DNA from 2 places in the Streptomyces sp. NPDC003248 genome. Region 2 is predicted to be linked to the other one. Evidence: riboswitches for the same ligand, from Rfam matches in the RefSeq annotation. Region 2 holds a riboswitch; the other holds the start of a gene.

Region 1 (15,543 bases), on a different contig from region 2:
AGTCGAAGTCCGCGGTGCCCTCGGTGACGTAGAGCCCGATGACCCGGCCGGTGAATCCGCCGGCCACCTCGGTGGAGAGGTAGCGGCCGTCGAGCTCCGCCAGCGGCTCGGTGCCGTCCGCCGTTTCGACCGAAAAGGCGATCGTGTCGGGACCGGCCGGGCGCACCCCGTCGGCCCGCTGCCCCGGGGCCGTCACGGACGGCGCCACCTGGTCGGTCGTGCGGATGTCGACGACGAGGGTGAGGGGGCCGGGCGGCACCGGCCGCCGTGCGACCCACTGCCGTACGGGCCCGATCCGGACGACCACGCCCGCCTCTCCCCCGCTCACCTCCAGGTCGTAGTGGTGGGCCTCGTCGAGGCGGACGGAGAGCCCGGCGCGCCCGGATCCGGGCTCCAGACGGGCCGCCGTCCGGCAGTCGGGGTGGCGCTGGCGGCGGCCGACGAAGGTGTGCCCCGGGCGGTCGAGGCTGTCGCCGGTCGCGGTCAGGGTGAGCCGGCCGGGGCGGGCGCTCAGCGACCAGGAGCCCTCGGGCCGGCGGCGCGGGGAGATCCAGTACGGGGCGAGGCCGGGGGCGTCGAAGTCGTCCCGCTCCGGCTCGGGCGGGACGGGGTGCCAGGCGCCCGCCGGCGCCGGGTGCCGCTCACGCACCGGGCCCGTCCGGGGCCATCCGTCGACCCACTCGACCGGGACCAGGAAGGTCTCCCGGCCGAGCACGTGGAACCGGGGGAACCAGCCGCGCGGGCGCGTCCCGAGCAGCACCATCCACCACCGGCCGTCGGCCGCCTCGACGAGGTCGGCGTGGCCGGTGCACTGGACGGGCAGATCGGTGCCGGCGTGGGTGAGGACGGGGTTGGCGGGGGCCGCCTCGTACGGGCCCAGCGGCGATCTGGCCCGCGCGACGGACACGCTGTGGCCGTGGGCCGTGCCGCCCTCGGCGAGCAGCAGATACCACCACGGCCCGATGCGGTACAGGTGCGGGGCCTCGGGATGCTGGAGCCCCGTCCCGGACCACACGGGCACCGGCCCTTCGAGCACCTCGCCGGTCACCGGGTCGATCCGGGCGACCCGCACCCCCGAGACCGCGCACCAGCAGGAGCCGTCCTCGTCCCAGGCGAGGTCGGGGTCGATGCCGGGCAGGTCGATCCAGACCGGGTCGGACCACGGCCCCTCCGGCCGTTCGGCGGTGACGAGGAAGGTCCCGCCGCCGGCGACGTTGGTGGTGATCATGTAGAAGCGGCCGTCGTGGTACCGGATCGTCGGCGCGTAGATCCCGGCGGAGGCCGGCAGGTCGTCCGGCAGCGGCAGTTGGGCCGGTCGGTCCAGGACGTTGCCGATCTGGCGCCAGTGGACGAGATCACGGCTGTGGAAGACCGGGACGCCCGGGAAGTACTCGAAGCTGGAGCAGACGACGTAGTAGTCGTCGCCGACCCGGCAGATGCTGGGATCGGGGTGGAAGCCGGGGATGACGGGGTTGCCGTAGGTCCGGCCGGCCGCGCCGCCGTCCGTGGCGCCGCCGCTCCCGCCGCTCGCCCCGCGAACCGCCCCGTCGTACACCCCGCGGTCCGTCCCGTCGTTCGTCCTCATGTGCCTTCACCCCTCCGGGAGACCGAAGCGGTCGAAACATTCGGTCTCTTCGACGAACATTACGGAGCGGACTGTAGGCGGCGGCCGACGGCTCGGCAAGGACGTCGCACGGTGGACGTCGCACGGCGCGCTCCAGGGCCCGGCGCGCCCGGCCGCGGACCGCACCGCCTATCGTGACCGGCATGCAGTCCTACACCATCGGCCAGGCCGCGCGGCTGCTCGGCGTGAGCCCCGACACCGCGCGCCGCTGGGCGGACGCGGGCCGGGTGGCGACCCACCGCGACGAGACCGGACGACGCCTCATCGACGGCAAGGACCTCGCCGCGTTCTCCGTCGAGCTCGCGGGCTCCGGCAGCGGCGAGGAGGGCGCCTCCTACACCTCCGTGCGCAACGCGTTCCCCGGCATCGTCACGGCGATCAAGCTCGGCGACGTCGCCGCCCAGGTCGACATCCAGGCCGGCCCGCACCGGCTCGTCTCCCTGCTGACCCGGGAGGCCGTCGAGGAGCTGGGCCTGGAGGTGGGGATGGAGGCCACCGCGCGGGTGAAGTCGACGAACGTGCACATCGACCGGGTCTGATCGAGCGCTCTCCCCTCCCCCGAGCGCCCCGACGAAGGCCGGGCCGACGAAGGCCGGGCCTCCGCCGGAGGCCGACGCGGCGGTGGCCCACAGGACCGACGCGCAGGCGGCGGGCGACAAGGCGGCCACGGCCCGTGCGGCACGGACACACACATACCCGGCATGGAGGTGATGGGGCTCTACGGTGGGGTCCCATGACCTTGAGCATCCGCAACCAGCTCTCCGGCACCGTCAGCGACGTCACCCCGGGCGAGGTGATGGCCACCGTCAGGGTCCGGCTGACCGGCGGCCCCACGCTCACCGCGGCGATCACCCGGGAGGCGGTGACCGAGCTGGGTCTCGCCCCGGGCTCCACCGTGCTGGCGCTGGTGAAGTCGACGGAGGTGTCCCTCGCCACCGGCCACGTCGAGGGCCTGTCCATCCGCAACCGGCTCCCCGGCACGGTCGTGGGCCTCACCCTCGGCGCGGCCATGGCGTCCGTGAAGGTCTCCGTCGCGGCCGGCGAGCTCACCGCGGCGATCACCCGGGAGGCGGCCACCGACCTCGGCCTCTTCGTCGGCTCCGACGTCGTCGCACTGATCAAGTCGACCGAAGTGGCCCTGGCCACGGCCTAGGTGTGCCGTCCGGCACGGCCGAGGGCCCCGTCCGGCACGGACGGGGCCCTCGGCCGTCGGCTGCTCGCTCAGTCCTCGTACGCGTCCAGCGGCGGGCACGAGCAGACCAGGTTCCGGTCGCCGAAGGCCTGGTCGATGCGGCGCACCGGCGGCCAGTACTTGTCGGCGGCGGACACCCCGGCCGGGAAGACGGCCTCCTCGCGCGTGTAGGGGTGCTCCCACTCCCCGCCGAGCGCGGCCGCGGTGTGCGGGGCGTGGCGCAGCGGGTTGTCGTCGGCGGGCCACCGGCCCGAACCCACCTTGTCGATCTCCGCACGGATCGCGATCATCGCCTCGCAGAACCGGTCGAGCTCGGTCAGGTCCTCGGATTCGGTCGGCTCGATCATCAGCGTGCCGGCCACCGGGAACGACATCGTCGGCGCGTGGAACCCGTAGTCGATGAGCCGCTTGGCCACGTCGTCGACGCTCACCCCGGTCGCCTTGGTGAGCGGCCGCAGGTCGATGATGCACTCGTGCGCGACCAGCCCGCCGGGGCCGGTGTACAGCACCGGGTAGTGCGGCTCCAGCCGCTTGGCGATGTAGTTGGCGGACAGCACCGCCACCTGCGTGGCCCGCTTCAGCCCGTCCCCGCCCATGAGCCGCACGTACGCCCACGAGATCGGCAGGATGCCCGCGGAGCCCCAGGGCGCGGCCGAGATCGGCCCCACGCCCGTCTCCGGCCCGGCGGCGGGCTGGAGCGGGTGGTTCGGCAGGTACGGCGCCAGGTGCGCGCGCACCGCCACCGGCCCGACGCCGGGGCCGCCGCCGCCGTGCGGGATGCAGAACGTCTTGTGCAGGTTCAGGTGCGAGACGTCACCGCCGAAGTGCCCCGGCCTGGCGAGTCCGACGAGCGCGTTCAGGTTGGCGCCGTCGACGTACACCTGTCCGCCGGCCTCGTGCACCTGGGCGCAGATGTCGGCGACGTGCTCCTCGAACACGCCGTGCGTCGACGGATACGTGATCATCAGGACCGCGAGCTCGTCCCGGTGCTTGTCGATCTTCGCCCGCAGGTCCTCGACGTCGATCTCGCCGTCCCCGGCCGTGCCCACCACGACGACCTTCATGCCGGCCATCACGGCACTGGCGGCGTTGGTGCCGTGCGCGGACGACGGGATGAGGCACACGGTCCGCTGCTCGTCGCCGTTGGCCCGGTGGTACCCGCGTACGGCGAGCAGACCGGCCAGCTCGCCCTGCGACCCGGCGTTGGGCTGGAGGGACACCTTGTCGTACCCGGTGACCTCGGCGAGACGTTCCTCCAGCTCATGGATGAGCGTGAGGTAGCCCTCCGCCTGCTCGGCGGGCGCGAACGGGTGCAGCTGTCCGAACTCGGGCCAGGTGACCGGCTCCATCTCGGTGGTCGCGTTGAGCTTCATGGTGCATGAGCCCAGCGGGATCATGCCGCGGTCGAGCGCGTAGTCCCGGTCGGCGAGCCGGCGCAGGTAGCGCAGCATCGCGGTCTCGGAGCGGTGGCTGTGGAAGACGGGGTGGGTGAGGATCGCGTCGGTGCGCAGCAGCGCGGCCGGCACCGCGTCCTCGGTCGCCGCGTCGAGTTCCTCGATGTCCCCGTCGACCCCGAAGGCGGCCCAGACGGCACTCACCTGGGCCCGCCCGGTGGTCTCGTCGCAGGCGATCGACACCTGGTCGGCGTCGACGAGGCGCAGGTTGACGCCGTTCTCGCGCGCGGCGGCGACGACCTCGGCGGCCCGGCCGGGCACCCGCACGGTCAGCGTGTCGAAGAACGAGCCGTGCACGACCTCGACACCGCCGGCCCTCAGGCCGCCGGCGAGGACGGAGGCGTACCGGTGGGTGCGCCGCGCGATCGTCCTGAGCCCCTCGGGGCCGTGGTGGACGGCGTACATCCCGGCCATGACGGCGAGCAGCACCTGCGCGGTGCAGATGTTGCTGGTGGCCTTCTCCCGGCGGATGTGCTGCTCACGCGTCTGGAGCGCCAGCCGGTAGGCCTTGTTCCCGTCCGCGTCCACGGACACGCCGACGAGCCGGCCGGGCAGGCTGCGCGCGAACTTCTCGTGGACGGCCATGTAGCCGGCGTGCGGCCCGCCGAAGCCCATCGGCACACCGAACCGCTGCGTCGTGCCGACCGCGATGTCCGCGCCCAGCTCACCGGGAGACGTCAGCAGCGCCAGCGCGAGCAGGTCGGCGGCGACGGTGACGAGCGCGCCCAGCGCGTGGGCCTGCTCGACGACCGGCCTGATGTCGCGTACGGCGCCGGAGGCACCCGGGTACTGGAGGAGCACGCCGTTGATCTCGCGCTCGGCGACCTCGGCCGGGATCCCGTCGCCGAGGTCGGCGACGACCACCTCGACGCCGGTCGGCTCGGCCCGCGCCTCGATCACGGCGACGGTCTGCGGCAGCGCGTCCGCGTCGACCAGGAACAGGCCCTTCTTGTTCCTGCCCATGCGGCGGGAGAGCGCCATGGCCTCGGCGGCGGCGGTGCCCTCGTCGAGCAGCGAGGCACCGGACGTGGGCAGCCCGGTCAGGTCGGCGACCATGGTCTGGAAGTTCAGCAGCGCCTCGAGCCGCCCCTGGGAGATCTCCGGCTGGTACGGCGTGTAGGCCGTGTACCAGGCCGGGTTCTCCATGACGTTGCGCAGGATCACCGGCGGCGTGAACGTCCCGTAGTAGCCCAGGCCGATCATGGAGTCGAGGACCTGGTTGCGGTCGGCCAGCGAGCGCAGCTCGGCCAGCACCTCGGCCTCGGACCGCGCGTCCGGCAGGTCCAGCGCGTCGGCGTTCTTGATCACATCGGGGACGGCGGCGGCGGTGAGCTCGTCCAGCGAGCCGTACCCGACCTGCGCGAGCATCTTGGCCCGCGCCTCCTGGTCGGGCCCGATGTGGCGCTGCTCGAACGGGTTCGCCCGTTCGAGGTCGGAGAGCGGAATGCGATGGGCGGTCATTGCGGAGGCCTCCTGGTCTGACGCGACCTTCGAGGGGCACCACGGCACGGGTACCCGGACGGCCTCCCCCTCTGTCATCTCGACCTGAGAGCTTCACCGGCCGCCCGTGGACGCCCGGCTTTCACCGTCGGTGAGGGCGGAAACCATCGTCCGCCCTGCTTTCCAGAGTGACCTCGTCCGTGCGGTACGTGGGCCTGAGAGATTCCGGGGAGGATTTGCTCCTTCGGCGCCCCCGGTGTTCTCCGGAGGACTCTCCCGCACGGGGTCAGCAGCCGTAGTCAGACTATCAGCGAGGTCAACGGTGCCCCCTGTCGAGTGGCCGCCATCACCGATGTGCTCTTTTGTAGTGCTTACGGATGAGTTGCGACCAAGTGGAGGGCCCGTGCAGACCGACATCGATCCGCGCAACCTGATCGGCCGCAAGGCGTTCGACCGTCATGGCACCAAGATCGGCACGATCGACGAGGTCTACCTCGACGACGCCACCGGCGTGCCCGAGTGGGCGGCGATACGGACCGGCCTGTTCTCCCGGGACGCCTTCGTCCCCCTGGAGCCCAGCGAGCTGGTCGAGGGCACCCTGCGCGTCCCCTTCGACCGCTCGCTGATCAAGGACGCCCCGGACTTCGGCGTCGGCCGCCACCTCTCCCCGGAGCAGGAGCTCCAGCTCTACCACCACTACGGCCTCGACGTGGGCGCCCCTCCCCCGGCGGAGGACCACGACTTCGGCACCCTGGCCGGCCGGGACGACGTCTGACCCCGCGGTCAGCCGCAGGCCCGCAGCAGCCGCGCCAGCATCCCGGCGGGGTCGTGCAGGACGCGTGCGCCGCCCCGCACGACCCGCCGGGTCCCGGCGTCGACGGGGTCCGCGCACGCCCAGTCCGGCGCGCCGATGTTCACCTCGACCTCCAGCCCGGAGGCGGTGACCTGCCGCCACTCGGTGACAGGACCCCACGCCCCGACACGGACCACCTCCCCCAGGGCGAGCTCGCGGAGCCAGGCGTCGTCGTCGGCGTACCCGGCGGCCCGGGTCGTCAGGACCACGAGATCGACATCGGAGTCCTGCCGCGCCGCACCCCGGGCCCATGACCCGACCAGCAGCACCCCGACGACGTCATTCCGGCCGAGGGCCCACGCCGTGATCCGCTCCACCACCGTCCGGACCTCGGCACACCGCTCCGGCGCCACCACGGAAGAACTCTCCGCGGTCACCGGACGGCCCCCCGCCGCTCCCCCGGCACCTCGACCGCCGGCGCCTCGACCGCCGGCACGCTGCCCGTCGGCCCCGCCTCCCCGGCCGCGCCCGCCACGTCCGCCACCGCGCCTTCCGCGATTCCCACCGCGCCGTCCGCCGTCGGGGCCTCCTCCGGTCTTCGCCGCACCAGCGGCAGCGGATCCGCCGGCTCCAGGTCCGGGTCGTCGATCCGGAACGTGCGCACCCGCCCCACCTCCGACTGCGGTGTCTCGAACCGCACGGTGACCCGCCCCAGACCACTGCCCTGCACCCAGCCATGCCCCAGTACGGCATGCCGCACATCGTGCCCCGGACGCCACTGGTGCCCGTCCGGCGCCGCGTCCTCGCGCACCTGCTCGTCCGGCACCTCCTCCTCGACGCCCTCCGCTCTCGCCTCGGCGACCTGCGCGAACAGATCCTCCTGGGTGAAGTCGGCCAGGCCGCTGACACCCACCCCGAGCAGGCGCACCCCGCCCGTGGTGTCCACCGCGTCCAGCAGCCGGCCGGCCGCCTCCCGCACCACCGCGGGGTCGTCCGTGGGCCCCCGCAGGGTCTCGGACCGGGTGAGCGTGGAGAAGTCGTACCGCCGCACCTTCAGCACGATGGTCCGCCCCGACAGCCCGGCCCCCCGCAGCCTGCGCACACACCGGTCGGCCAGCCGCTGCACCTCCAGCTCCACCCGCACCCGGTCATGGATGTCCACGTCGTACGTGTCCTCGACCGACACCGACTTGGTCTCCCGCTCCGCCACCACGGGCCGGTCGTCCCGCGCCAGCGCCATCGCGTACAGGCCGTGCCCGTGGGCCTTGCCCAGCAGCCGCACGAGCTCGTCCTCACCGGCCTCGACGATCTCGTCGACCGTGGTGATCCCCGCCCGGCGCAGATGGTCACCGGTCGCCGGACCCACCCCCGGCAGGGTCCGCACCGGCATCGGCCCGAGCAGCGCCCGCTCCGTGCCCGGCTCGATCAGCACCAGGCCGTCGGGCTTGGCCTGCTCCGAGGCGATCTTCGCGAGCATCTTGGAGCCGGCCAGTCCCACCGATCCCGTGAGGCCGGTGACCGCACGGATGTCCGCCCGCAGCCGCACCCCGGCCAGCCGCGCCGACCCGCTGTCCCAGGCCGCCTCCCCGGCCTCCAGGTCCACGAACGCCTCATCCAGGCTCAGCGGCTCGACCAACGGGGACAGGGACCGCAGCAACCCCATCACCTGGTCGCTGATCGACCGGTAGAACGTGAAACGCGGGGTGAGATAGGCGGCGTTCGGCGCCAGCCGGCGGGCCTGGGCCATGGGCATCGCCGAGTGCACACCGAAGACCCTTGCCTCGTACGAGGCGGTCGCCACCACCCCGCGCGGCCCCAGCCCGCCCACGACGACGGCCTTCCCGCGCAGACTCGGCTTGGACGCCTGCTCCGCCTGGGCGAAGAAGGCATCCATGTCGAGATGCAGGATCGTGGGCGCGTTTCTCACATCTCCGATGCTGCACCACACCACTGACAACAGCACCGGACCGCACCCACAACGGCACCGGAGCACCGGACGTCGGCTCTCAGACCGCCCGGTTGCGCCGCCGCGCCAGCTCGTCCGCCGGGTTGTGCCCGACGAGCGTCTCCCCGGTGTCCACCCGCTCGCCGTGCAGCTGGGACAACGCGCTCTCGACGTCCCGCCACACCACGCCCACCGCGATCCCGAAGATGCCCTGACCGCCCTGGAGCAGCGCGTGCACCTCGTCCGGCGAGGTGCACTCGTAGACCGTGGCACCGTCGCTCATCAGCGTCATGCGCTCCAGGTCGCGAAACCCGCGCTCACGCAGGTGCTGGACGGCGGTGCGGATGTTCTGAAGTGAGACACCGGTGTCGAGGAACCGCTTGACGATCTTCAGGACGACGACGTCCCGGAAGCTGTACAAACGCTGCGTGCCGGACCCGTGCGCGGGCCGCACGCTCGGCTCGACGAGCCCGGTGCGCGCCCAGTAGTCCAGTTGTCGATAGGTGATGCCGGCGGCCGCACACGCCGTCGGGCCCCGGTAGCCGATCTGCTCGGACGCCATGGACGCCGTCCCTCCGCCGCTCGGCACGGCAGCCGGTCGCTGGGGAGCCAGGTCGGCCCCGCCGCTGTGCGCGGGGTACCCCCTGCCCGAGCGCAGCCGAGAACTCGGGGAAGGGTACGGACCGCTCCCCCCGACACCGAATCCGGGGGCACCCCCAGCCGTACCGTCGCCGCTGCTTCCCACGCCGACCTCCGTCCTTGACCTGCCTTCTCGACGGTAGGCAGTCACCAGGGGTGCGTCAACGATCGCCACACTCGCCACGCCGAGTGATAATCACCCAAGGAGCGGTTTCCCGCACCCCACTGCGGGGAAAGGCTAGCCGAATGCGCGGAGCGGGGGCCGTGCGCCGCTCTCACGGGCCACCGGCACATGACACACCGGGCACGCCCCGGGCGCCCCTCCAGCGCGCGGACCGTCCCGCCGGCCGGGCACGGACGGGCACCGCCCGCTACTGGTTGCTGGTGCCGAAGTCCTCCGGCGAGATCTGGTCGAGGAACTCGCGGAACTTCTCCACCTCGTCCTCCTGCTCGTCCGGGATGGCGATGCCCGCGTCGTCCAGGACCGTGTCGCTGCCATAGATCGGCGTCCCGGTGCGCAGCGCCAGCGCTATGGCGTCGGACGGGCGGGCGCTCACCTCGACACCACTGGCGAAGACCAGCTCGGCGTAGAAGACGCCCTCACGCAGGTCCGTGATGCGCACTTCCGTGAGCTCCTGGCCGACGGCCTCCAGCACGTCCTTGAACAGGTCGTGGGTCAGCGGCCGCGCGGGAGCCATGCCCTGCTGGGCGAAGGCGATGGCCGTCGCCTCCCCCGGTCCGATCCAGATGGGGAGGTAACGGTCGCCCCCCACTTCACGCAGCAGCACGATCGGTTGGTTGGAGGGCATCTCGACCCGGACACCTACGACATCGAGCTCGTTCACACAGCAACCCTAGGCCGTGCCCGGGACGTTTGGGTAGTCGGGCCGGGAACGGGTGACCGATCCGGCCTCCCGGAGCACCCGCCCGTCAGGGCAACCGCACGCCGAGCGCGGTCTGCACGAGCGCCGCGTGCAACCGGACCGTCAGCCCCGCGAGCTCCTTCGTCCGGGCCTCCGCATGGGCCCTGGTCTGGGGATTGCGATGCCGCCGGAGCGGGGCGACCACCTGGTCCACGAGCCCCGCCTCACGGTCCGCGGCGGCCTTCATCACCCGCAGGTGCCGGGGCTCGATACCGAAGCGCCCCAGCTCGGCGACGAGCGAGGCCACCGTGGCCGCCTCCGCGTCGTACACCCCGTCCTCCAGGGGCACGAGGAGCCCGTACGCCTCCCACTCCGCGAGCTCCGGCTCCTCGACCCCCGCGGCCGCCAGCAGCTCGGCCCGCCCGATCCGGGCCACCGTGGGCACGTCGGACAGCTCGGGCACGGTCTCGCCGTCCCGCTGCCGGCCCACGGTCGGCAACGGCGCGGCCTCACCGCGCTCCATGGCGTCCAGGTGCTCCCGGATCACCTTGAGCGGCAGATAGTGGTCGCGCTGCATCCTCAGCACGTGGCCGAGGCGCTCGACGTCCCGCGCGCTGAACTTGCGATACCCCGAGGGGGTCCGCTCCGGCTCGACCAGTCCCTCCGACTCCAGAAAGCGGATCTTCGAGATGGTGACGTCGGGAAACTCGTCACGCAGCACGTTCAGCACCGCGCCGATGCTCATCGGACCGCCGTCCGCGGCGGCGGTGCCGTGACCGGCACCGCCCCTCGGTGTTCGCAGCATGGACCTTCCCTGGGGACACCCCCGGACGGAACCCGGGGGAGGGTCAGTAGCCTCGCTGGCTCGCGTAGAAGACCAGCCGGTACTTGCCGATCTGCACCTCGTCACCGTTCGACAGAGCGACCTCGTCGATCCGCTCCCGGTTGACGTACGTGCCGTTCAGACTGCCGACGTCGGCCACCGTGAACGAACCGTCCGGCCGACGGCGGAACTCCACATGACGGCGCGAGACGGTCACGTCGTCGAGGAAGATGTCGCTCTGCGGGTGGCGCCCGGCCGTGGTCAGGTCGCCGTCCAGCAGGAAACGGCTGCCCGAGTTGGGCCCGCGGCGCACGACCAGCAGCGCGGAGCCGAGCGGCAGCGCGTCCACCGCGGCCTGCGCCTCGGGGGAGAGCGCCGGCAGCTGCGTCTGACCGGTGGTCTCGGAGTCGTAGGCCTCGAGACCGGAGATGGAGATGGTGGAGGTCGTCTCCGACGCGCGCTCGGGCGTCAGACCGGGCCTCAGCGGCGCGCCGCAGTTGGAGCAGAAGCGGCTGTTCTCCGCGTTGCGGTTACCGCACCTCGTACACACCAGGGCCGTCATAGGGGAAAACCCTCCGCCCGCACTCGAGGTCGACGGTTGGCCGAAACCTATGCCGCCGGCCTGGGCAGGGTCAACCGACGCCCCGCCCTGGCCTCCCGGAATGTCACCGCCCGGACCAGCCACCTGGTCGCGGAACAGCGGCCGCTCACCCTCCGCCTCGGGCTGTGCGCGATGACGGGCGGTCGCGTTGTCGCTGCCCTCTCGCGCGCTCTTGCCGAACAACTTCGCAAACAACTTCACGGGCGATTCCCCTTGACCGAAACAGACCCGCCCGTGGGGCAGGACGAACCCTGACTGAATACACCGGCCGACCCGGACACCTTCACAACGTCCGTATCCACCAGACAGTTTCCACCACGCACCACCCGATCGGTGCGCCGACCCCCCGCAACCTCATGCCCCTGCCGGACGGCCCCCATGCACCCCCGGTTCACTGGGAGGACGACCGAGCGTAGTCAGGCTGCTGCGCCGCTCGCAAGGCGTCCACGACGATCTTGGTCGATCGCTCGACGGTCACGGTGGCCTGCTCCTTCTCAAGAGTCTGCACCACGCCTCCAGGGATGTTGAGCGCCGGTTCGAGGTCCTGCGGCTTGCCGATGACCTTGAAACGATAGGGGGCGTTGATCTTGTTCCCGTCGACGCTCACGCTCTTGCCGGAATCCGTCAGAAACGTACTGGCGACGACCCGTACACCGTTCACCTGGATCGCCTCCGCCCCCGCCGCGCGCAGCTCCTGGATGGCGTCGAGCAGCATGTCCGCCTCGACCGTCCCCTTCGTGTCCTCGATGGTCATGGTGATACCGGGCCCCTGGGCGGCCACCGTGCCCGCCAGGACACCCAGTTGCTTCTCCTTCTCGACCGTCTGCTTCCGTGCCTCTTCGGCCTGGTCGGAACTGTTCTCCAGCTCCTGCCGCTGCTCCTCGAGGCCTTGCTTCTCGTCCTCAAGACGCTGAGTGCGGTCATCGAGTTCATCGAGGATGCGCACCAGATCCTCCTGGCGCGCGCCGCGCAGGGCGTTGCCGCTCTCGCTGTTGGAGGCGACCTGGACGGCCAGGCCGAAGCCGAGGCCGAACAGCAGCACGGCGACGATGAGTTGGGCCCGGGTCACGCGCGGCGGCCACAGTCCCTTCACCAGCCGCTGCCGCCCCGTCAGAGCGGGCTCCGCGGCCTGCCCCGGCCCCTGCTGCTGCGCGGGCACCACGGGGACCTCCGCGGGCAACTCCCTGCGCAGCCGGGTCGTCGCCGTGTCGTCCCGGTGCGACCCGTTGCCGTGCGGCTCGTGCCGGTGCGTCCCGCTCCCCTGCGTCCAGCTCCGGTGTGTCTCGTCCCGGCGCGTCTCGTCCTGGTCGTTCATCGGCCTCACGCCCGGAACACGTGCCGGCGGATCGCCGCGGCGTTGGAGAAGATGCGGATGCCGAGGACGACCACCACACCCGTGGACAGCTGGGATCCGACGCCCAACTCGTCGCCCAGGAAGACGATCAGCGCGGCGACGACCACGTTCGACAGGAACGACACCACGAAGACCTTGTCGTCGAAGATCCCGTCCAGCATGGCCCGCAGCCCGCCGAACACCGCGTCCAGCGCCGCCACGACGGCGATCGGCAGGTACGGAACGACAGCGGCCGGAATCTCGGGCTGGACCAACAGGCCGGCCACGACGCCCACGACGAGGCCCAGTACGGCGATCACGATGCGTCCTTCTCAGTTATCGGCTGTGCTGTACGTACGATCACACTCGGCGCGGCGGGCACCCGGACGTCGTCCTGCACGGAGATGGCGGTCCGGATGCCGAAGTTCTCCTGCAAGGCGTGCAGGTACAGCCCGTCGGAGCTGTCCTGGAACCGGGTACTGAGGTTCTGCCCGTCCCCCACCGCCAGCACCGTGTACGGCGGCACCAGCGGTTTGTTGTCGACCAGTATCGCGTCACCCGCGGCCCGGATCGCCGACAGGGCCGTCAGTCGCTGCCCGTTGATGGAGACCGCCTCGGCGCCGGAGGCCCACAGCCCGTTCACCACACGCTGCATGTCACGGTCGCGCACCCGCCCGGTGTCGGAGAAGCCGGAGGTCTCGCGGGGGTCGCCGTCACCGCCCGTGGAGGCTTCCTCTGCATCGTCCACGACGAGTTCGATCCCCGGCCCGTGCACCGCGACGGCGCCCGCCAGCATGCCCACCAGCTCCGCCTGCTCACCGCCGCCGCTGTCCCTGAGCGCTTCTCGCTGCCGGGCGCTCACGTCGGCGCGCAGTTCGTCGACGGTGTCCTCGAGCTTGTCGGCCGCCTCCGTCTCGCGGTCGATGCGGTCGATCAGTTCCTCGCGCTCCTTGGCGACGACCGGGGCGGCGGTCCGCGCCTGGGCCGCGCCGACGGTCACCACGAGGGCCGCGAGCACCAGCCCGGCGGCCAGTCCCAGCCTGGCCCGCAGGGTCCTGGGCAGGCCCTGGGTCCCGTCGGCCTGTTTGCGGGCGGCCGCCTCGGCGTACCCGTCGTCGAGGCTGTGGTCCATGACGTTGGTGAGCAGCGACATGGACGCGTCCGGGCGCGAGGCGCGCGCGGGTGTGCTCCGAACGGGGGGCTGCTGCGGCATGCCGCACATCGTCGCATGTCGCGGCCACTACCTGTGAACGACCCCACCGGCGTGCCGGACAGGCCTCCTCGGGGCCACCTGTCCGGCACGCGCGCGTGGACGTGCTGTCAGCGCCCGGCGCTGTCCACCACGGTCGCCCACTCGTCCAGCAGGGCCTGCGCGGAGGCGTCGTCGGGGCCTTCGGCCCACAGGTGGGTGACGGCCTCGGCGGGGTCCGGCAGGACCATGACCCAGCGTCCGTCCGTCTCCACCACCCGGACGCCGTCGGTGGTGTCCACGAAGCGGTCTCCGGCCGCCTCGACGACCCGCCGCATCACGAGCCCCTTCACGGCCCACGGGGTCGCCAGGTCCCGCTTCAGGACGTGCGCCCGCGGGATCCGCGCGTCGATCTGGCTCAGCGTGAGCTGCGTCCGGGCCACGAGCCCGATCAGCCGCACGAACGCCGCGGTCCCGTCGAAGACGCTGCTGAACTCCGGGACGATGAATCCGCCCTTGCCGTCCCCGCCGAAGATCGTCGACTCGTCCCGCCCGACCCGGGTGAGGTCGTCGGGCGAAGTCGTCGTCCACTCGACCTGCGTCCCGTGGTAGGCCGCCACCTGTTCGGCGATCCGGGTCGTCGTCACCGGCAGGGCGACCCGCCCGCTGCGCCGCTCGGCGGCCACCAGGTCGAGCAGCACGAGCAGCGCCCGGTCGTCCTCGATGATCCGGCCCTTCTCGTCCACCAGGGACAGCCGCTCGCCCACGGGGTCGAACCGTACGCCGAACGCGGCCCGCGAGGACGCGACGATCTCGCCGAGCCGTACGAGCCCCCGGCGCCGCATGTCGGCCGTCTCCGTCGGCCTGGACTCGTCCAGACCGGGGTTGATGGTCAGCGAGTCCACCCCGAGCTTGCCGAGCAGGCTCGGCAGGACGAGCCCGGCGCTTCCGTTCGAGGCGTCGACCACGACCTTCAGGCCGGACTCGGAGATCCCGGTGGTGTCCACGTTCCGCAGCAGCGACCCGGTGTAGGAGTCGAAGACGCTGGCCGGGAAGTGCAGGTCCCCGATCTCCCCGGGGAACGCCCGCCGGTACTCCTGCCGCGCGAACACCCGGTCCAGCTTCCGCTGACCGCCTTGCGACAGATCGGCGCCCTGTCCGTCGAAGAACATGATGTCCACGGAGTCCGGCACCCCGGGCGAGGTCCGGATCATGATGCCGCCGGCGCTGCCCCGAGCGGTCTGCTGCCGCGCCACCGGCAGCGGTACGTTCTCCAGGTCCCGCACGTCGATGGCGCTGGCCTGGAGCGCGGAGATGACCGCCCGCTTCAGCGCCCGGGCACCACGGGAGTGGTCGCGGGCGGTGGTGACGGTGGAGCCCTTCTTCAGGGTGGTGGCGTAGGCACCGGCCAGGCGCACGGCCAGTTCGGGCGTGATCTCGACGTTCAGGATGCCGGAGACACCGCGGGCGCCGAAGAGGTGCGCCTGTCCGCGGGACTCCCAGATCACCGACGTGTTGACGAACGCGCCGGCTTCGATGGTCTTGAACGGATAGACCCGCACATTGCCCTGCACGATCGATTCTTCACCGATCAGGCATTCATCACCGATGACGGCCCCATCCTCGATCCGGGCGGCCCGCATGATG
Region 2 (15,543 bases):
TCGCCTTCCAGCACCGCGTGTGGAAGCGGCAGCCGCTGGGCGGCGAGATCGGCGAGGGCACGTCGCCCCGGAGCAGGATCCGCTCGCTCTTGGCGGTGCGGCGCTTGGGGTCCGGGATGGGCACCGCCGACATCAGCGCCTTGGTGTACGGGTGCATCGGCGTGCGGTACAGCAGGTCGCGGTCGGCGAGCTCCACGATCTTGCCGAGGTACATCACCGCGATCCGGTCGGAGACGTGCCGGACCACCGACAGGTCGTGCGCGATGATCACGTACGTCAGTCCGAGCTCCTGCTGGAGGTCGTCCAGCAGGTTCACCACCTGCGCCTGGATCGACACGTCCAGCGCGGACACCGGCTCGTCCGCGACGACCAGCTTCGGGTTGAGCGCGAGGGCGCGGGCGATGCCGACGCGCTGGCGCTGACCGCCGGAGAACTCGTGCGGGTAGCGGTTGTAGTGCTCGGGGCTGAGGCCCACCAGCCCGAGCAGGCGCTGGACCTCCTTCTTGACCCCGCCCTCCGGCTCGACGCCCTGGAGCCGGAACGGCGCCGAGACGATGGTGCCGATGGTGTGCCGGGGGTTCAGCGAGCCGTACGGGTCCTGGAAGATCATCTGCACGTCCCGGCGGAGCGGGCGCAGGCCCTTGGTGCCGAGGTGCGTGATGTCCGTCCCGTCGAACTCGACCGACCCGCCGGTGGGCTCGATCAGCCGCGTGACGAGCCGGCCCATGGTCGACTTGCCGCAGCCGGACTCCCCGACGACACCGAGGGTCTCCCCCCTGCGCACCTCGAAGTCGATGCCGTCGACGGCCCTGACCGCCCCGACCTGCCGCTGGAGCAGGCCCTTCTTGATGGGGAAGTGCTTGACCAGGCCCTCGACCTTGAGCAGCGGTTTCTCGTCGTCGGTCCGCTGGGCCGGCACGGCGGCCCGGGTCTCAGTCTCGCTCACAGATTCGGCGCAATCTCTTCGGTCCAGATCCGCGTACGGTCCTCGGGCGAGAGGTGGCACGCGGTGAAGTGCCTGCTGCCGACCTCGTGCAGCTCGGGCCGTTCGGTGCGGGTGATCCCGCCCTTGGGGACGTCGGCGTACGGGCAGCGGGGATGGAACGCGCAGCCCGAGGGGACGTTGATGAGGCTGGGCGGCTGGCCCTTGACCGGCTTGAGCCGGTCGGTCTGGTCACGGTCGATGCGCGGCATCGAGCCGAGCAGGCCCCAGGTGTAGGGGTGCTTGGGTTCCTCGAAGATCTGGTCGACCGGTCCGCGTTCCACACAGCGCCCGCCGTACATCACGAGGATGTCGTCGGCGATCTCGGCGACCACGCCGAGGTCGTGCGTGATGATGACGACCGCGGAGCCGAACTCCTTCTGCAAATCCCGGATGAGGTCGAGGATCTGCGCCTGGACGGTCACGTCGAGCGCCGTGGTGGGCTCGTCCGCGATCAGCAGCTGCGGGTTGTTGACCAGCGCCATCGCGATCATCGCGCGCTGGCGCATACCGCCGGAGAACTCGTGCGGGTAGCTGTCGACGCGCTTGTGCGGCTCGGGGATGCCGACGCGGTCGAGGAGTTCGACGGCGCGCCTGCGGGCGGTCTTCTTGTCGACGTCGTGGTGGACGCGGTAGGCCTCCACGATCTGGCTGCCGACCGTGTAGTACGGGTGCATCGCGGACAGCGGGTCCTGGAAGATCATCGCCATGTCGCGGCCCCGCAGCCGGCGCACCTCGTCGGGGCCGGCCGAGACGAGTTCCTTGCCGTCGAGCCAGATCTCGCCGGACATCCGCACGTTCTTGCCCCGGCTGCCGAGGCGGTGCAGGCCCATGACGGCGAGCGAGGTGACGGACTTGCCGGAGCCGGACTCGCCGACGATGCCGAGGGTCCTGCCCTTCTCCAGCTGGAAGGAGAGCCCGTCGACGGACTTGACCAGGCCGTCGTCGGTCGGGAAGTGCACCTTCAGGTCGCGCACGTCCAGGAAGGCGCGGTCGGCGCCCTCGGCGCGCACGGGCTCACCCACGGCGGCCCCGGTCTTGGAAACGTCGGTCACGAGAGCCTCACCCGCGGGTCGACGGTGGCGTACAGCACGTCCACCACCAGGTTGCAGAGCACGACGAAGAAGGCGGCCAGCAGGGTGACGCCCAGGATCGGCGGCAGGTCGTTGTCGGTGATGGCCGCCACGGCGTACTGGCCGATACCGGGCAGGGAGAAAACGGACTCGGTGATCACGGCGCCGCCGAGCAGCAGGCCGATGTCCATGCCGAAGACCGTGACGATCGGGGTGAGCGCGGCCCGCAGGCCGTGCTTGAGGACGACCTTGCGCTCGCCCAGGCCCTTGGCCCGGGCCGTGCGGATGAAGTCCTCGCTCATGGTCTCGAGCATGCCGGACCGGGTGAGCCGTGCGTAGACGGCGGAGTACAGCAGTGCCAGCGAGCACCAGGGCAGGAACAGGGTGTTGGCCCACTGCGACGGGTTCTCGGTGAACGGCACATAGGTCCGCCCGAAGATGCCCAGCTCGTAGCTGAAGACGAGCAGGGCCAGCTGGCCGGTGAAGAACATGGGGAGCGACACACCGGCGAGCGCCACGCCCATCGCGGTCCGGTCGAAGAACGAACCCGGCTTGAGCGCCGAGACGACACCGGCGGCCACGCCCGAGACCAGCCACAGCACGGCGGCGCCCGCGGCCAGCGAGACGGTCACCGGCAGCCGGTCGACCAGCTGCGGCCAGACCTCGACGTGGTTCTTGAAGGAGTAGCCGAAGCAGGGCACCCCGCAGTCGGCCGTGGTGGGGCCGAGGTTGTAGGTGGTGCCGGAGACGATCCCCTTGATGAACTCGAAGTACTGCTCGTAGACCGGCTTGTCGAGCCCGAGGTTCTGCTTGACCGCCAGGATGTCCTCCGGCGAGGGGTTCTTTCCGATGTACTGCGCGGCCAGTTGGTCGGGGCTCTGCCCGGCCAGTCTCGGCAGCAGGAAGAAGATGCCGAAGGTGACCGCGGTGACGACCAGCAGCAGGATCACTGCCGCGACCGTCCGGCGGATGATGTACGAGATCACGGGGACCGGCGCCGGCGCCCGCGGACCGTCAGGCCCGCGGGCGCCAATGCCTTCACCTGCCTTCCAGGGCTTCTGCTGCGCGCTACTTCTTGGTCGTACCGAGGTTCAGAGCGTCGTACTGACCGCTCCAGGCGGCCGACGAGACCACGTTGGTGGCGTACGGCGAGCGGTACAGCAGGACCTTGAAGTAGGTCAGCGGCACGATCACGGCGTCGTCCATCGCCTGCTTGTCCACCGCGGTGTAGGCGGCGTTGCGCGCCGACTCGTCCGGGTTCAGGATGGCCCCGTCGAGCAGCTTGTTGACCTCGGCGTTGTTGTACGCGGAGAGGTTCGTGTTGCCGGACGGGCTGATCGCCTTGCCGTTGAGGATCTGGTTCAGGTAGCCGTAGCCGGTCGGCCAGTCGGCGCCCCACTGCATCATGATGATGCCGATGCCCTGCTTCTTGGCGAACGCCGGGACACCCGCGTAGTCCGTGAAGTACTTGCCGGACGGGTACTGCTTCAGCTCGGCGTTGATGCCGACCTTCTTCAGCGAGTCGATGATCGCGGTGGCCGCGTCGACCTCCTGCTGGCGGTCGCTGCGCGCGGAGATGTAGGTCGTGAAGCCCTTCTCCTGGCCGCAGGCCTTCAGCTGCTCCTTGGCCTTGGTCGCGTCGCCCTTGCTGCCGGCGGTGGCGTAGGTGTCGTACTTCTGGTAGCCGGTGACGTCCGTCGGGAGGATCGTGGAGGCGATGTCACCGCGGACCGGGCCGCCCTGCGCGGTCTGCACGGCCACCTTGTCGATGGCGTACTGCACGGCCCTGCGGCACTCGACCTTGTCGAGCGGCGCGACCTGGGTGTTCAGCGCCGCGTAGACGAGCCGGCTGCCGTAGGTGTTGTCGGTGCTGGCCTTGAGGTCCGCGTCGGCGAACAGCTTGGCCTGGGTCTGGGTGTCCACACCGCGGCCCGCGAGGTCGACGGTGGTGGTGCCGTCGATCAGGTCCTGGTCGATGGTGGCCTGGTTGACCTTCAGGTTGACCACGATCTTGTCCGGGTACTGCTTGCGCAGCGGGTCGGTCTTGGGGTCCCACTGCTCGTTGCGGACCAGGGTGACCGACTTGCCCTCCTCGTAGCTCGCGAACTTGTACGAGCCGGAGGAGACGATGTTCTTGACGTAGTCGATACCGGTGTCCTTCGCCTGCGGCACGGGGGCCGTCTGCGGCGTGGTGACCAGGTAGTCGAAGTCCATGAACGCTTGCTTGAGCTTGAAGGTGATCGTGTACTTGTCCGGCGTCTCGATGGACGCCAGGCCCTTCGCGCTCTTGTCCTTGTACGGGCCCTTGTAGCTGTCGCCGCCCGCGAGGTACGTGGCGAAGTAGTTCGGGCCGAGGGAGAGGACGTCACGGGCGAAGTTGGAGCGCTCCACCGCGTACTTGACGTCGGCCGAGGTGATCTCGGTGCCGTCCTGGTACTTCACGCCCCTGCGGATCTTGTACGTCCAGGTCTTGCCGCCGTCGGACGACACGCCCTTGGACTCCGCCAGGTCGGGCACGACCTCGTTGCCCTTCTCGCCCGGGGCCGGGTTGAAGGTGAGCAGCGGACGCGCGTAGAGCCGGCTGAAGTTGTACATGTACGCGTAGTACGTGTTGCCCGGGTCGAACGAGTCCGGGACGTCGGACATCGCGTAGGTGACCGTGCCGCCCTTCTGCGTCGAGGCGTTCACGACCCCCTTGGTGGCGGCGTTGGCAGCGGCCTTGTTCCCGCTGTCGTCACCGCTGCCGTCGTCGGCCTTGCTACAGCCTGCCAGGAGCAGGCCAGCGCTGCTGATGGCCGCGACTACGGCCAATGCTGACCTTCGCATGTTGGTCGCATTCCCCTTCGTAGGTGGACACTTGGTATGGACGCGGACGGCGTCCGCGACCGCAGACGTCAGCGGCTGCGGGGGTCGAGTGCGTCCCGGAGGCCGTCACCGAGGAGGTTGAAGGCCAGCACGGTGATGAAGATGGCGAGACCGGGGACGATCATGTACTGCGGATCGACCTGGAAGAAGTCGACGGCCTGGTTGAGCATGCCGCCCCACGAGGCCTGCGGGGGCTGGATGCCGACGCCGAGGAAACTCAGTGAGGCCTCGAAGAGGATGTTGGTGGGGATCAGCAGCGTCGAGTAGACGATGATCGGCGCCACCAGGTTGGGCAGCAGCTCCTTGAACAGGATGTACGGCCCGCCGGCGCCCATGCCCCGGGAGGCGTCGACGAACTCCCGCTCGCGCAGCGCCAGCGTCTGGCCGCGCACGATGCGGCCCATGTACGGCCAGTTGAAGAAGCCGATGACGAAGATCAGCACGAGGATGTGCAGCGGAAGGCCCTCGAGCCCGAACGCGCCGCCCTGGAGCGTCGCCGAGATGGCGATGGCGAACAGCAGCAGCGGGAAGGCGAGGAAGGTGTCCATGAGACGGCTGATGACGGAGTCGACGCGTCCGCCGTAGTAGCCGGCGACGAGGCCGAGGACGGTGCCGATCACGTTGGACAGGATCGTCGCCCCGAAGGCGACGACGAGGGAGACCCAGGAGCCCTCGAGGATGCGGGCGAGGATGTCGCGTCCGAACTTGGGCTCCACACCGAGCGGGTGGTCCCAGCTCATACCACCGAAGTCCCCTTGGGGGAGGGTGGTGTTGGGGTCGATCAGGTCCTGGTGGAAGGCGTTGGGGTCGAGGCCCAGCAGCGCCTGGAGCGGGCGCGACAGGGCGGCCGTCAGGATCAGCAGCACGACGACGACGCCGCCGGCCACCGCCGCCTTGTCCCGCTTGAAGCGGGTCCAGGCGATCTGCCCGAGGGAGCGGCCCTCGATCTGCCGGGACGCGGCGCCCGCCAGCACGGCCTCGGGTTGGGCCTCGGCCTGCGATCCGGTGGTCTCGATCGGTGCCGTCACAAGTGCCCTGCCCCTTCTCGCCGGCGGTGACCGGCCTTCATACCGCCGCTGTCGGCGCTGTGATTCGCTTGCGTGCTGCGCGGCGGCCGCAGGTGGTACGGCCCAACTGCCCGGCCGATCCCCGGACGGGTGCGCCTTCACAGGATCGACACGGCCTCGCGTCTGAGAGGCGAGTCTTCAACGCGTTCGTGATCACGCGCCAGATCTGTCGACGAAAGGATGCCTAACCGTGATGCCGACATGGGGAATCCGTTATCCGAACGCGGCATGCCGCCTTCCGGAGAGGCAAGGACCCAACGTCAGTGCGACACACGCGAGTTGACGCACCACTCAGCGTGACGGAAGCCCGTCCCGCGGCGCCCGTCGCGACGGGGGCGGCGAACTGCGCGAAACGGGCGCTACGTCGGGTGATCCCGTGTCGCCGCGGCCCGGCGGGGGCACCACCGCGGCCGGTTCCGGGGCGGGCCCGACCCCTCGGCCGGACACGGGCGGTGACGGTCAGTAGGGGCGTGGGCCCGGGTAGCCGTATCCGGTGGCCGGGGCCTGGGCGGGGGCCGCCGGGGCGTGGGCCTCACGGTCGTAGAACGGGCGGGCGTGGGTGCGCATCCACATCACGACCGGGTCGTAGTCGTCGCTCATCGCGACCGTCGACACGGGCAGTCCCTCCGGCACGGCGCCGATCGACTGCTGCATCATCGCCCGCACCGCGTCCACCGCCGGCGGGGAGGTGTCGTACACGTCGAGGCCGAGGGCGAGGTAGGGCGCGCCCAGCGCGGGCTGCACCCAGGCGCGGCGCAGCGAGCGCAGGGCGGGGGTGCGGTGGGCGTTCTGGGCGAGGAGGGCGTAGAACTGCGGGATCTCGATGGCGGGTTCGGACAGCCGCAGGGGTCCGGCGGGCTGGCGCTCCAGGCCGGTGGCGATCCGCCGCAGATCGAGCCAGGGGATGCCGACGCCGCCGCCCGGGGCGTGCGGGTTCAGCCAGAGGCCGTAGTGGTCCGGGTAGAGCGTGCGCGCCACGTCCAGGCCGTCGACGACCTCGTACGACCTGTTCCAGCCGCTGGCGGAGAGCTCCTGGGCGGAGGTGACGCAGGGGGCGTAGCCGTGGCCCTCGACCTCCATGGTGCCGTACTGGGCGTCCGGGGAGCCGGCCTGTCCCTGCCACAGCAGCATCCAGACCTGGCCGGTGGTCGGTGTCGCGAGCGCGCGCAGGAGCGCCTCGTAGGCGTCGTAGCGCCCGGGCGTGACCTGGCGCAGCATGTGCTCGACCTGCCCGGCCGCGATGCCGCTGGCGCTCACCTGTACCGCCCCTTCTCTCGGTTGCCCCGCGTCGGAGACCAGCTTAGGCGGCTCCGCCGACAACGGGCGCCCACCGAGGGGTGGGTTGTCCGTCGCCGGCGGTCGCGGGGGCGTCCGGGCGGGCGGTCAGCCGGCCCTGGTGTAGAAGGGGCGGACCCGTTCCTTCATCCACCGGCCCACCGGGTCCTCCGTCACGTCGAGGAGGACGAGGTTGACCGGCCACTTCGGGGGGACGGCGCCCAGGGCCCGGCCGAGGGCCTCCAGGGGAAGCGCCCTCAGGTCGCCCTCCCACACGGAGAGTTCCACACCGACGAACATGACCGGGTCGGCCGTCTCGATGGCGGCGAGGCAGCGGCGGGCCGTGAGGACGACGCCGGTCGCCTCGAACTCGGCCGAGGCCGCGGTGAGGAAGTCGACGGGGTCGTCCTGCCAGTCGGGCTCGAAGAGGCGGACCCGGCCGCCGCTCGACGGGCCGTCCAGCGGGGTGCGCACGGTGCGGCACAGCTCGGCCACGGCCGGCGGGGGCAACGGCATGCCGACCACGCCGTCCGGGTTCAGCACGATGCCCACCTGCGGCGGCAGGCCGCGGGCGAACTCGACGGCCGGCGCGATCGTGTACGACATGTGCGAGCCGACGACCTGGCGGAACTGCTCCTCCGAGCTGAAGACGGGCACGAAGGCCTGGCCGTGGAGTTCCAGCGTGGGCAGGTCGAGGGGGCCGCTGTGCGGGCCGCCGCCGCTGGGCAGCGGGATCCACACGAAGCTGCGGCCGAGCACCTCCACGATCCGCCCGCCGGCCTCCGGCACGCCGAGGGAGGCCGAGAGCACCTCCTCCAGCTCGTTGCTGGGCCATCCGCCGTGCGACGGGGGGTGCGACTGTGCCGGGAAGTCCGCGAAGTGGTCCGCCGGGAAGTCCGCCGGGGGGAAATCCATCTGTCTACCGCCTGCTGGGAACCGCTGCTGGAGCTGAAAGGCTAGCGGGTACCGGCAACCGGCCCCACAGCCCACGGCACGCTCCCCGAAGGGCACCCCCGGCCACCGCCCCCGAACAGCACCGCCGGCCACTGCCCGCGGCACGGTACGGAAGGGACGCCCCCTCGGCGCGGTACGGAAGGACGCCCCCTCGGCCACAGCCCTTGGCGCGGTACGGAAGGGCGCGCCCCCTCAGCCACAGCCCGCGGCGCGGCACCCGGAGGCTTCCCTCGGCCACGGCCCGAGCCTGCGGCTCCCGACCGGCGGGGGCCGACCGAAGCGGGAGTGGGTCCCCGCGCCACCCGCGCGGGACCCGGGCGCCTGCGCGGGCGGCCGCCCCACCCGACCGCCCCGGCGAGGCCGGCCAAGACGGAAGAGCGAGTCCCCCCGCCACCCGCACGCCACCCGAGCACCCCTCCGACGCCCCGTGCCGACGGCCGCCCCGTGCGGCCGGGGCGCCGGGGCCGGGGGTGCGGTCTGCCGGGGTCCGCCGTCGGGGAAGGGAGGGCGGGGAGGGCGAGGACGAGCGGATCAGCCGGTGAAGGCGATGCGGCGGAGGGCGTCCGCCGCGGGGCGGTCGAGGAGGATCGCCGAGCCGCAGCCCTCGGGGAGGCGGCCCCGCTCGACGGAGCGCAGGAGGCGGGAGGCGGCCCGGCGGTGGCGCAGGAAGGCGTAGCGGGAGACGCCCCGGCCGCGCTCGCGCTGGCCCTCCAGGGCGGTGCCGGGGGTGACGTCGAGCATCAGCAGGTGCAGGGTGCCGCCACGTCGGCGAGCCTCGCGGGCCAGCCAGGCGCGCACCCAGGCCTGCGTGCCGCAGTCGTGCACCACGACGCCCCCGCCGGCGCGCACGGCGCGGCGCAGCCCGGCGTAGTGGGCGACGCGGACGAGCGGGCGGTAGAGCGCGTACGGCAGGAAGCGCGGCACGCGGGCGTCCCAGCGGTCGCGGGTGTCCTGGGAGTCGATGCGGACGCCGTTCACCGTGCGCCGCATCAGGGTGGACTTGCCGCTGCCCGGCAGGCCCGTGACGACGACCAGGTCGCGCGGGCCGAACAGCAGGCCGTGCGGGCTGTGGCCGGCGCGGTCGCGCAGGTCGCGGACGACGGACGCGCGGGCCGTACCGCACACCCCCCGGGCCGGGGTCGCGGGCTGCGCGGGCAGCGCGATCGCCGAGGTCGTCGCGTACGCCGTGGTCCTGTTCACCGTCATCGTCCTCCCCTGGGGTCAGACAAGTCTTCTCCCCTTCGAGCGTAAAGAGAAGGTAATGCTCGGTGTCTTCCTGTTTCGTACGCGTCCCGCCACAAGCCGGTTACAGATGCGGCCTGCCGTGACGCGGGCCGGGCGTGCAATGATGGCCGCGCCAACTGCATACCGGCCGTTTGAATCCGCGCGGGAGAGTCCCGGACCGTGTCCGGGCGCCGAAGGAGCAAGTCCCTCCCTTGAATCTCTCAGGCCCCGTTACCGCGCGGGCGAGGCACATCTGAAAAGCGGGCCGCTGCCACAGGGCCCCACCCAAGGTGCAAGTCAGGACCGCGTGATCGTCGCCGATCACCCGCGGTCATGGCGAACCTCTCAGGTTCCGATGACAGATGGGGAGGACTTTCCTCGCCCTCCCCCGCGCCCGGCTGTGCTCGCGCGGGGCCCCTCGCCCTGGGAGACGACCGTCCGATGAGCAGTACCGAACCCTCGCGGCAGCGCCGTACCGCGCTCGACGCCGTGCACCGCTCGCTCGGTGCCACGATGACCGACTTCGCCGGCTGGGACATGCCGCTGCGCTACGGCTCCGAGCGCGACGAGCACCACGCCGTCCGCACCCGCGCCGGCCTGTTCGACCTCTCGCACATGGGCGAGATCACCGTCACCGGTCCGCAGGCGGCCGCCCTGCTGAACTTCGCCCTGGTCGGCGACATCGCGTCCGTCGGCGTCGGCCGCGCCCGCTACACGATGATCTGCCGGGCCGACGGCGGCATCCTCGACGACCTGATCGTCTACCGGCTCGCCGACACCGAGTACATGGTCGTCGCGAACGCCTCGAACGCGCAGGTGGTGCTGGACGCGCTCCAGGAGCGCTCCGCCGGCTTCGACGCCGAGGTCCGCGACGACCGGGACGCCTACGCCCTGATCGCCGTCCAGGGCCCCCGGTCGCCGGGCATCCTGGCGTCCCTCACCGACGCCGACCTCGACGGCCTCAAGTACTACGCCGGACTGCCCGGCACCGTCGCCGGGGTCCCGGCGCTGATCGCCCGCACCGGCTACACCGGCGAGGACGGCTTCGAGCTGTTCGTGAAGCCGGAGCACGCGGTGGAGCTGTGGCAGGCCCTGACCAAGGCCGGCGAGGGCGCCGGACTGGTCCCCTGCGGCCTGTCCTGCCGGGACACGCTGCGCCTGGAGGCCGGCATGCCGCTGTACGGGCACGAGCTGTCGACCGCGCTGACCCCCTTCGACGCCGGCCTCGGCCGGGTGGTCAAGTTCGGCAAGGAGGGCGACTTCGTCGGGCGCGCGGCGCTCGCCGAGGCGGCCTCGCGCGCGGAGACGGACCCGCCGCGCGTCCTGGTCGGCCTGGTCGCCGAGGGCCGCCGGGTGCCGCGCGCCGGGTACGCGGTGGTCGCGGGCGGCGAGACCATCGGCGAGGTCACCTCCGGCGCCCCCTCCCCCACGCTGGGCAAGCCGATCGCGATGGCGTACGTCGACGCCGCGCACGCGGCACCGGGCACGCCGGGTGTCGGCGTGGACATCCGGGGCAGCCACGAACCGTACGAGGTCGTGGCGCTGCCGTTCTACCGGCGACAGAAGTAAAGACCCCCGGAAGCGAAGACCCGGGGGCAGAGATCGCCGCCGGGACGGCCGGTGCGCGTGACCCTGCGCACATTTCCGCTGCTCACGAACGTATTCAGCAGTCCCCCCTTCACCAGCACTCCCCCGCGTACAGGAGAATTCAGGCCATGAGCAACCCCCAGCAGCTGCGCTACAGCAAGGAGCACGAGTGGCTGTCGGCCGCCGAGGACGGCGTCTCGACGGTCGGCATCACGGAGCACGCGGCCAACGCGCTCGGCGACGTGGTCTTCGTGCAGCTCCCGGCGGTCGGCGACTCGGTGACCGCGGGCGAGTCCTGCGGCGAGCTGGAGTCGACCAAGTCGGTCAGTGAGCTGTACTCGCCCGTCGACGGCGAGATCGTCGAGGTCAACCAGGATGTCGTCGACGATCCGGCGCTGGTGAACTCCGCCCCCTTCGAGGGCGGATGGCTGTTCAAGGTACGCGTCTCGGGCGAGCAGGAAGAACTGCTCTCCGCCGACGAGTACACCGCCTACACCGCCGGCTGAGGAGTCGTAGACGCATGTCTGTCCTGAACACGCCCCTGCACGAGCTCGACCCGGAGATCGCCGCGGCGGTCGACGCCGAGCTGCGCCGCCAGCAGTCCACGCTGGAGATGATCGCCTCGGAGAACTTCGCTCCGCTCGCGGTCATGGAGGCGCAGGGCTCGGTCCTGACCAACAAGTACGCCGAGGGCTACCCCGGCCGCCGCTACTACGGCGGCTGCGAGCACGTCGACGTCGCCGAGCAGATCGCGATCGACCGGATCAAGGAGCTGTTCGGCGCCGAGTACGCCAACGTGCAGCCCCACTCGGGCGCCTCCGCCAACCAGGCCGCCCTGTTCGCGCTGGCCCAGCCGGGCGACACCATCCTCGGCCTGGACCTGGCGCACGGCGGTCACCTGACCCACGGGATGCGCCTGAACTTCTCCGGCAAGCAGTTCGACGTGGTCGCGTACCACGTGGACGAGGCCGGCCTGGTCGACATGGCCGAGGTCGAGCGGCTGGCCAAGGAGCACCGTCCGAAGGTGATCATCGCGGGCTGGTCGGCGTACCCGCGGCAGCTGGACTTCGCCGAGTTCCGCCGGATCGCCGACGAGGTCGAGGCGTACCTGTGGGTGGACATGGCGCACTTCGCCGGTCTGGTCGCGGCGGGCCTGCACCCGAACCCCGTCGAGTACGCCGACGTCGTCACCTCCACCACCCACAAGACGCTGGGCGGCCCGCGCGGCGGCATCATCCTCGCGAAGAAGGAGTTCGCGAAGAAGCTGAACTCCTCCGTCTTCCCGGGCTTCCAGGGCGGTCCCCTGGAGCACGTGATCGCGGCCAAGGCGGTGTCCTTCAAGGTCGCGGCGAGCGAGGAGTTCAAGGAGCGCCAGCGCCGTACGGTCGAGGGCGCGAAGATCCTCGCCGAGCGCCTGACGGCCGCCGACGCCCGCGAGGCCGGGGTGAACGTCCTGTCCGGCGGCACCGACGTGCATCTGCTCCTGGTCGACCTGCGCGAGTCGGAGCTGGACGGTCAGCAGGCCGAGGACCGTCTGCACGAGGTCGGCATCACCGTCAACCGCAACGCGGTGCCGAACGACCCGCGCCCGCCGATGGTCACCTCCGGCCTGCGGATCGGCACGCCCGCCCTCGCCACCCGCGGCTTCACCGCCGAGGACTTCGCCGAGGTCGCCGACGTGATCGCCCAGGCGCTGAAGCCGTCCTACGACGCACAGGCGCTCAAGGCCCGGGTCGTCGCCCTGGCGGACAAGCACCCGCTGTACCCCGGTCTGAACAAGTAGGTCCCCCGGTTCTCGGCGGGGCGTCCCGCACACTCGTAGGTGGGTGCGCGGGACGCCCCGGACCGGCGCCACCCCGGTGCGGCGATCCCGCGCCGGTGGCACGCGGGTGCGGCGATCCCGCGCCCGGTGGCACGCCGAGCCCGCACCACCCCGATGCGGAGACCCCGCACCACCCCCGTCCCGAGGAGTCACCGTGGCCGTCTCGGTCTTCGACCTGTTCTCGATCGGCATCGGCCCGTCCAGCTCCCACACGGTCGGCCCGATGCGCGCGGCGCGCATGTTCGCCCGCCGGCTGCGCAACGAGGACCTGCTGGCCTCCGTCGCCTCCGTCCGCACGGAGCTGTACGGCTCCCTCGGCGCCACCGGCCACGGCCACGGCACCCCGAAGGCCGTCCTCCTCGGCCTGGAGGGCGACTCGCCGCGCACGGTGGACGTGGAGACGGCGGACGAACGGGTGGAGTCGATCAGGTCGGCGGGCCGGATCCGGCTGCTCGGCGAGCACGAGATCCCGTTCTCCTACGACGACGACCTGGTCCTGCACCGCCGTACGGCCCTGCCGTACCACGCGAACGGCATGACGCTGTGGGCGTACGACGCGCAGGGCGCGGAACTGCTGACGAAGACGTACTACTCGGTGGGCGGCGGTTTCGTCGTCGACGAGGACGCCGTGGGCGCGGACCGCATCAAGCTGGACGACACGCCCCTGAAGTACCCCTTCCGCACGGGCGACGAGCTGCTGCGCCTGACGAAGGAGACGGGCCTGTCGATCTCCTCGCTGATGCTGGAGAACGAGCGGGCCTGGCGGACGGAGGAGGAGATCCGCGCGGGTCTGCTGGAGATCTGGCGGGTGATGCGGGAGTGCGTGGCGCGCGGCATGTCCCGCGAGGGCATCCTGCCGGGCGGCTTGCGGGTGCGCCGCCGCGCGGCGGTCACGGCCCGGCAGCTCCGCGCCGAGGGCGACCCGCACGCCCACGCCATGGAGTGGATCACGCTCTACGCGATGGCGGTGAACGAGGAGAACGCGGCCGGCGGCCGGGTGGTCACCGCCCCCACGAACGGCGCCGCCGGCATCATCCCCGCCGTCCTCCACTCCTACGTGGACTTCGTCCCGGGCGCGGACGACGACGGCGTCGTCCGCTTTCTGCTCGCCGCCGGCGCGATCGGCATGCTCTTCAAGGAGAACGCCTCCATCTCCGGCGCCGAGGTCGGCTGCCAGGGCGAGGTCGGGTCGGCCTGCTCGATGGCCGCGGGCGCCCTGGCGGAGGTCCTCGGCGGCTCCCCGGAGCAGGTGGAGAACGCGGCCGAGATCGGCATGGAGCACAACCTCGGCCTGACCTGCGACCCGGTCGGCGGCCTGGTCCAGATCCCCTGCATCGAACGCAACGGCATGGCCGCGGTGAAGGCGGTCACGGCGGCCCGCATGGCGCTGCGCGGCGACGGCTCCCACAAGGTGTCCCTCGACAAGGTCATCAAGACGATGAAGGACACGGGCGCCGACATGTCCGTGAAGTACAAGGAGACGGCGCGCGGGGGGCTCGCGGTGAACATCATCGAGTGCTGAGCGGAGGGGCCCTGACCTGCGCCTTCTTGTCTTTCGGCGCTGTCAGGGCCTTTCCTGCCTACGCACGGCGACGGCACGGTCTCCGTCCTGCGCGGCTGACCCCCGCCGTCCCACGGCGGCATCGACCCGCAGCACGGCCCATATCCGCCCGAGGCACCCATCGCCCGGGGCCGCACCGCGTCATGGGGCCGTCCTTCCCCGGCGCAGGCGAGAACCTGCATCGCCCGGTCAGTGTTCCGGGTACCGCGTACGAGGCTCGGACACCAGAGGACGCGCGATCACTGCTCCCACCGTGGGGATTTCATGACCGGCCTTTCATTCGTCTCTCAGATCGCTGCGACACAGTCGCGGAGGCGGCCCAGCCGCTGAGCTGGACCAACGTCAGAACCACACTGAGGAGTTCTCCGTCATGCCTGATATCGACGCGGACGACAAGACGGCGCCGCACGAGGAGACACCGCTGGGAGCCGACGCCGACCGCCGTGGCTTCATGCGCCGGGTCTTCCTCGCGGGCGGAGCCGCCGCTTTCACCGCCATGGGCGGCGCGGGCGCGGTGGCGTTCGCCGACGACAGCGGCTCCACCGCCACGCCGACGGCGACTCCCAGTGCCAGTACGAGCGGCACTCCCGGCGGCGGCTCCGGTCACAGCGGCGGTGGTGTCCTCGCGAAGCAGACCATCACCGAGGACTTCTTCGGTCTGACCACCGACGGCAAGCGCATCGACGACCTCTTCACGGTCCACTCCCAGGGCGTCGACACCGCACCGGTCGTCTCCGCCGCCACAGCGTTCCTGGCCGGGCTCACCGACGATCAGAAGACCACGGCCCAGTTCACCGTCCAGTCCACCGAGTGGCGGCAGTGGAGCAACCTCGACCCTGGCGAGTTCGAGCGCCAGGGCGTCTCCCTGGCCGAACTGACCGATGCCCAGAACGCCCTGGGCACGGCCATGCTGAAGGCGGCGCTCAGCGCCGAGGGCCTGGAGACCACGGAGAAGATCCGCCGCATCAACAAGGCCGCCGGTGAACTGGTGGGCAAGAGCGACGTCTTCAACGACGAGCTGTTCTACTGGACCGTCATGGGCACACCTTCGGCGACCGAACCGTGGGGATTCCAGCTCGACGGCCACCACCTGGCCGTGAACTACTTCGTCCTCGGCGACCAAGTGGTCATGA

The links. A riboswitch is a leader RNA that binds a small molecule or an ion and turns the genes downstream of it on or off. The one in region 2 is predicted to bind glycine.
Region 1: linked by a shared signal. The riboswitch ahead of gcvP (aminomethyl-transferring glycine dehydrogenase) and the one ahead of gcvT (glycine cleavage system aminomethyltransferase GcvT) in region 2 are both predicted to bind glycine.

Annotation. Positions count from the first base shown of each region.
Region 1 is NZ_JBVHDT010000014.1:186,452-201,994, forward strand. It holds gene ACZ3KJ_RS28295 (glycoside hydrolase family 43 protein) at 1-1,585, opposite strand, end outside; gene ACZ3KJ_RS28300 (TOBE domain-containing protein) at 1,768-2,163, shown strand; gene ACZ3KJ_RS28305 (TOBE domain-containing protein) at 2,358-2,777, shown strand; gene gcvP (aminomethyl-transferring glycine dehydrogenase) at 2,846-5,731, opposite strand; glycine riboswitch at 5,904-5,999, opposite strand; gene ACZ3KJ_RS28315 (PRC-barrel domain-containing protein) at 6,114-6,485, shown strand; gene ACZ3KJ_RS28320 (nucleotidyltransferase domain-containing protein) at 6,494-6,919, opposite strand; gene ACZ3KJ_RS28325 (DNA polymerase IV) at 6,937-8,430, opposite strand; gene ACZ3KJ_RS28330 (MerR family transcriptional regulator) at 8,510-9,193, opposite strand; gene ACZ3KJ_RS28335 (bifunctional nuclease family protein) at 9,459-9,932, opposite strand; gene ftsR (transcriptional regulator FtsR) at 10,018-10,755, opposite strand; gene ACZ3KJ_RS28345 (FHA domain-containing protein) at 10,799-11,683, opposite strand; gene ACZ3KJ_RS28350 (DUF881 domain-containing protein) at 11,766-12,689, opposite strand; gene ACZ3KJ_RS28355 (small basic family protein) at 12,695-13,027, opposite strand; gene ACZ3KJ_RS28360 (DUF881 domain-containing protein) at 13,024-13,929, opposite strand; gene ACZ3KJ_RS28365 (sugar phosphate nucleotidyltransferase) at 14,028-15,543, opposite strand, start outside.
Region 2 is NZ_JBVHDT010000004.1:66,907-82,449, forward strand. It holds gene ACZ3KJ_RS12095 (ABC transporter ATP-binding protein) at 1-946, opposite strand, end outside; gene ACZ3KJ_RS12100 (ABC transporter ATP-binding protein) at 943-2,037, opposite strand; gene ACZ3KJ_RS12105 (ABC transporter permease) at 2,034-3,041, opposite strand; gene ACZ3KJ_RS12110 (ABC transporter substrate-binding protein) at 3,124-4,881, opposite strand; gene ACZ3KJ_RS12115 (ABC transporter permease) at 4,950-5,948, opposite strand; gene ACZ3KJ_RS12120 (enhanced serine sensitivity protein SseB C-terminal domain-containing protein) at 6,447-7,244, opposite strand; gene ACZ3KJ_RS12125 (enhanced serine sensitivity protein SseB) at 7,371-8,177, opposite strand; gene ACZ3KJ_RS12130 (AAA family ATPase) at 8,748-9,422, opposite strand; glycine riboswitch at 9,594-9,687, shown strand; glycine riboswitch at 9,688-9,812, shown strand; gene gcvT (glycine cleavage system aminomethyltransferase GcvT) at 9,882-11,009, shown strand; gene gcvH (glycine cleavage system protein GcvH) at 11,156-11,533, shown strand; gene glyA (serine hydroxymethyltransferase) at 11,548-12,810, shown strand; gene ACZ3KJ_RS12150 (L-serine ammonia-lyase) at 13,004-14,371, shown strand; gene ACZ3KJ_RS12155 (DUF3500 domain-containing protein) at 14,781-15,543, shown strand, end outside.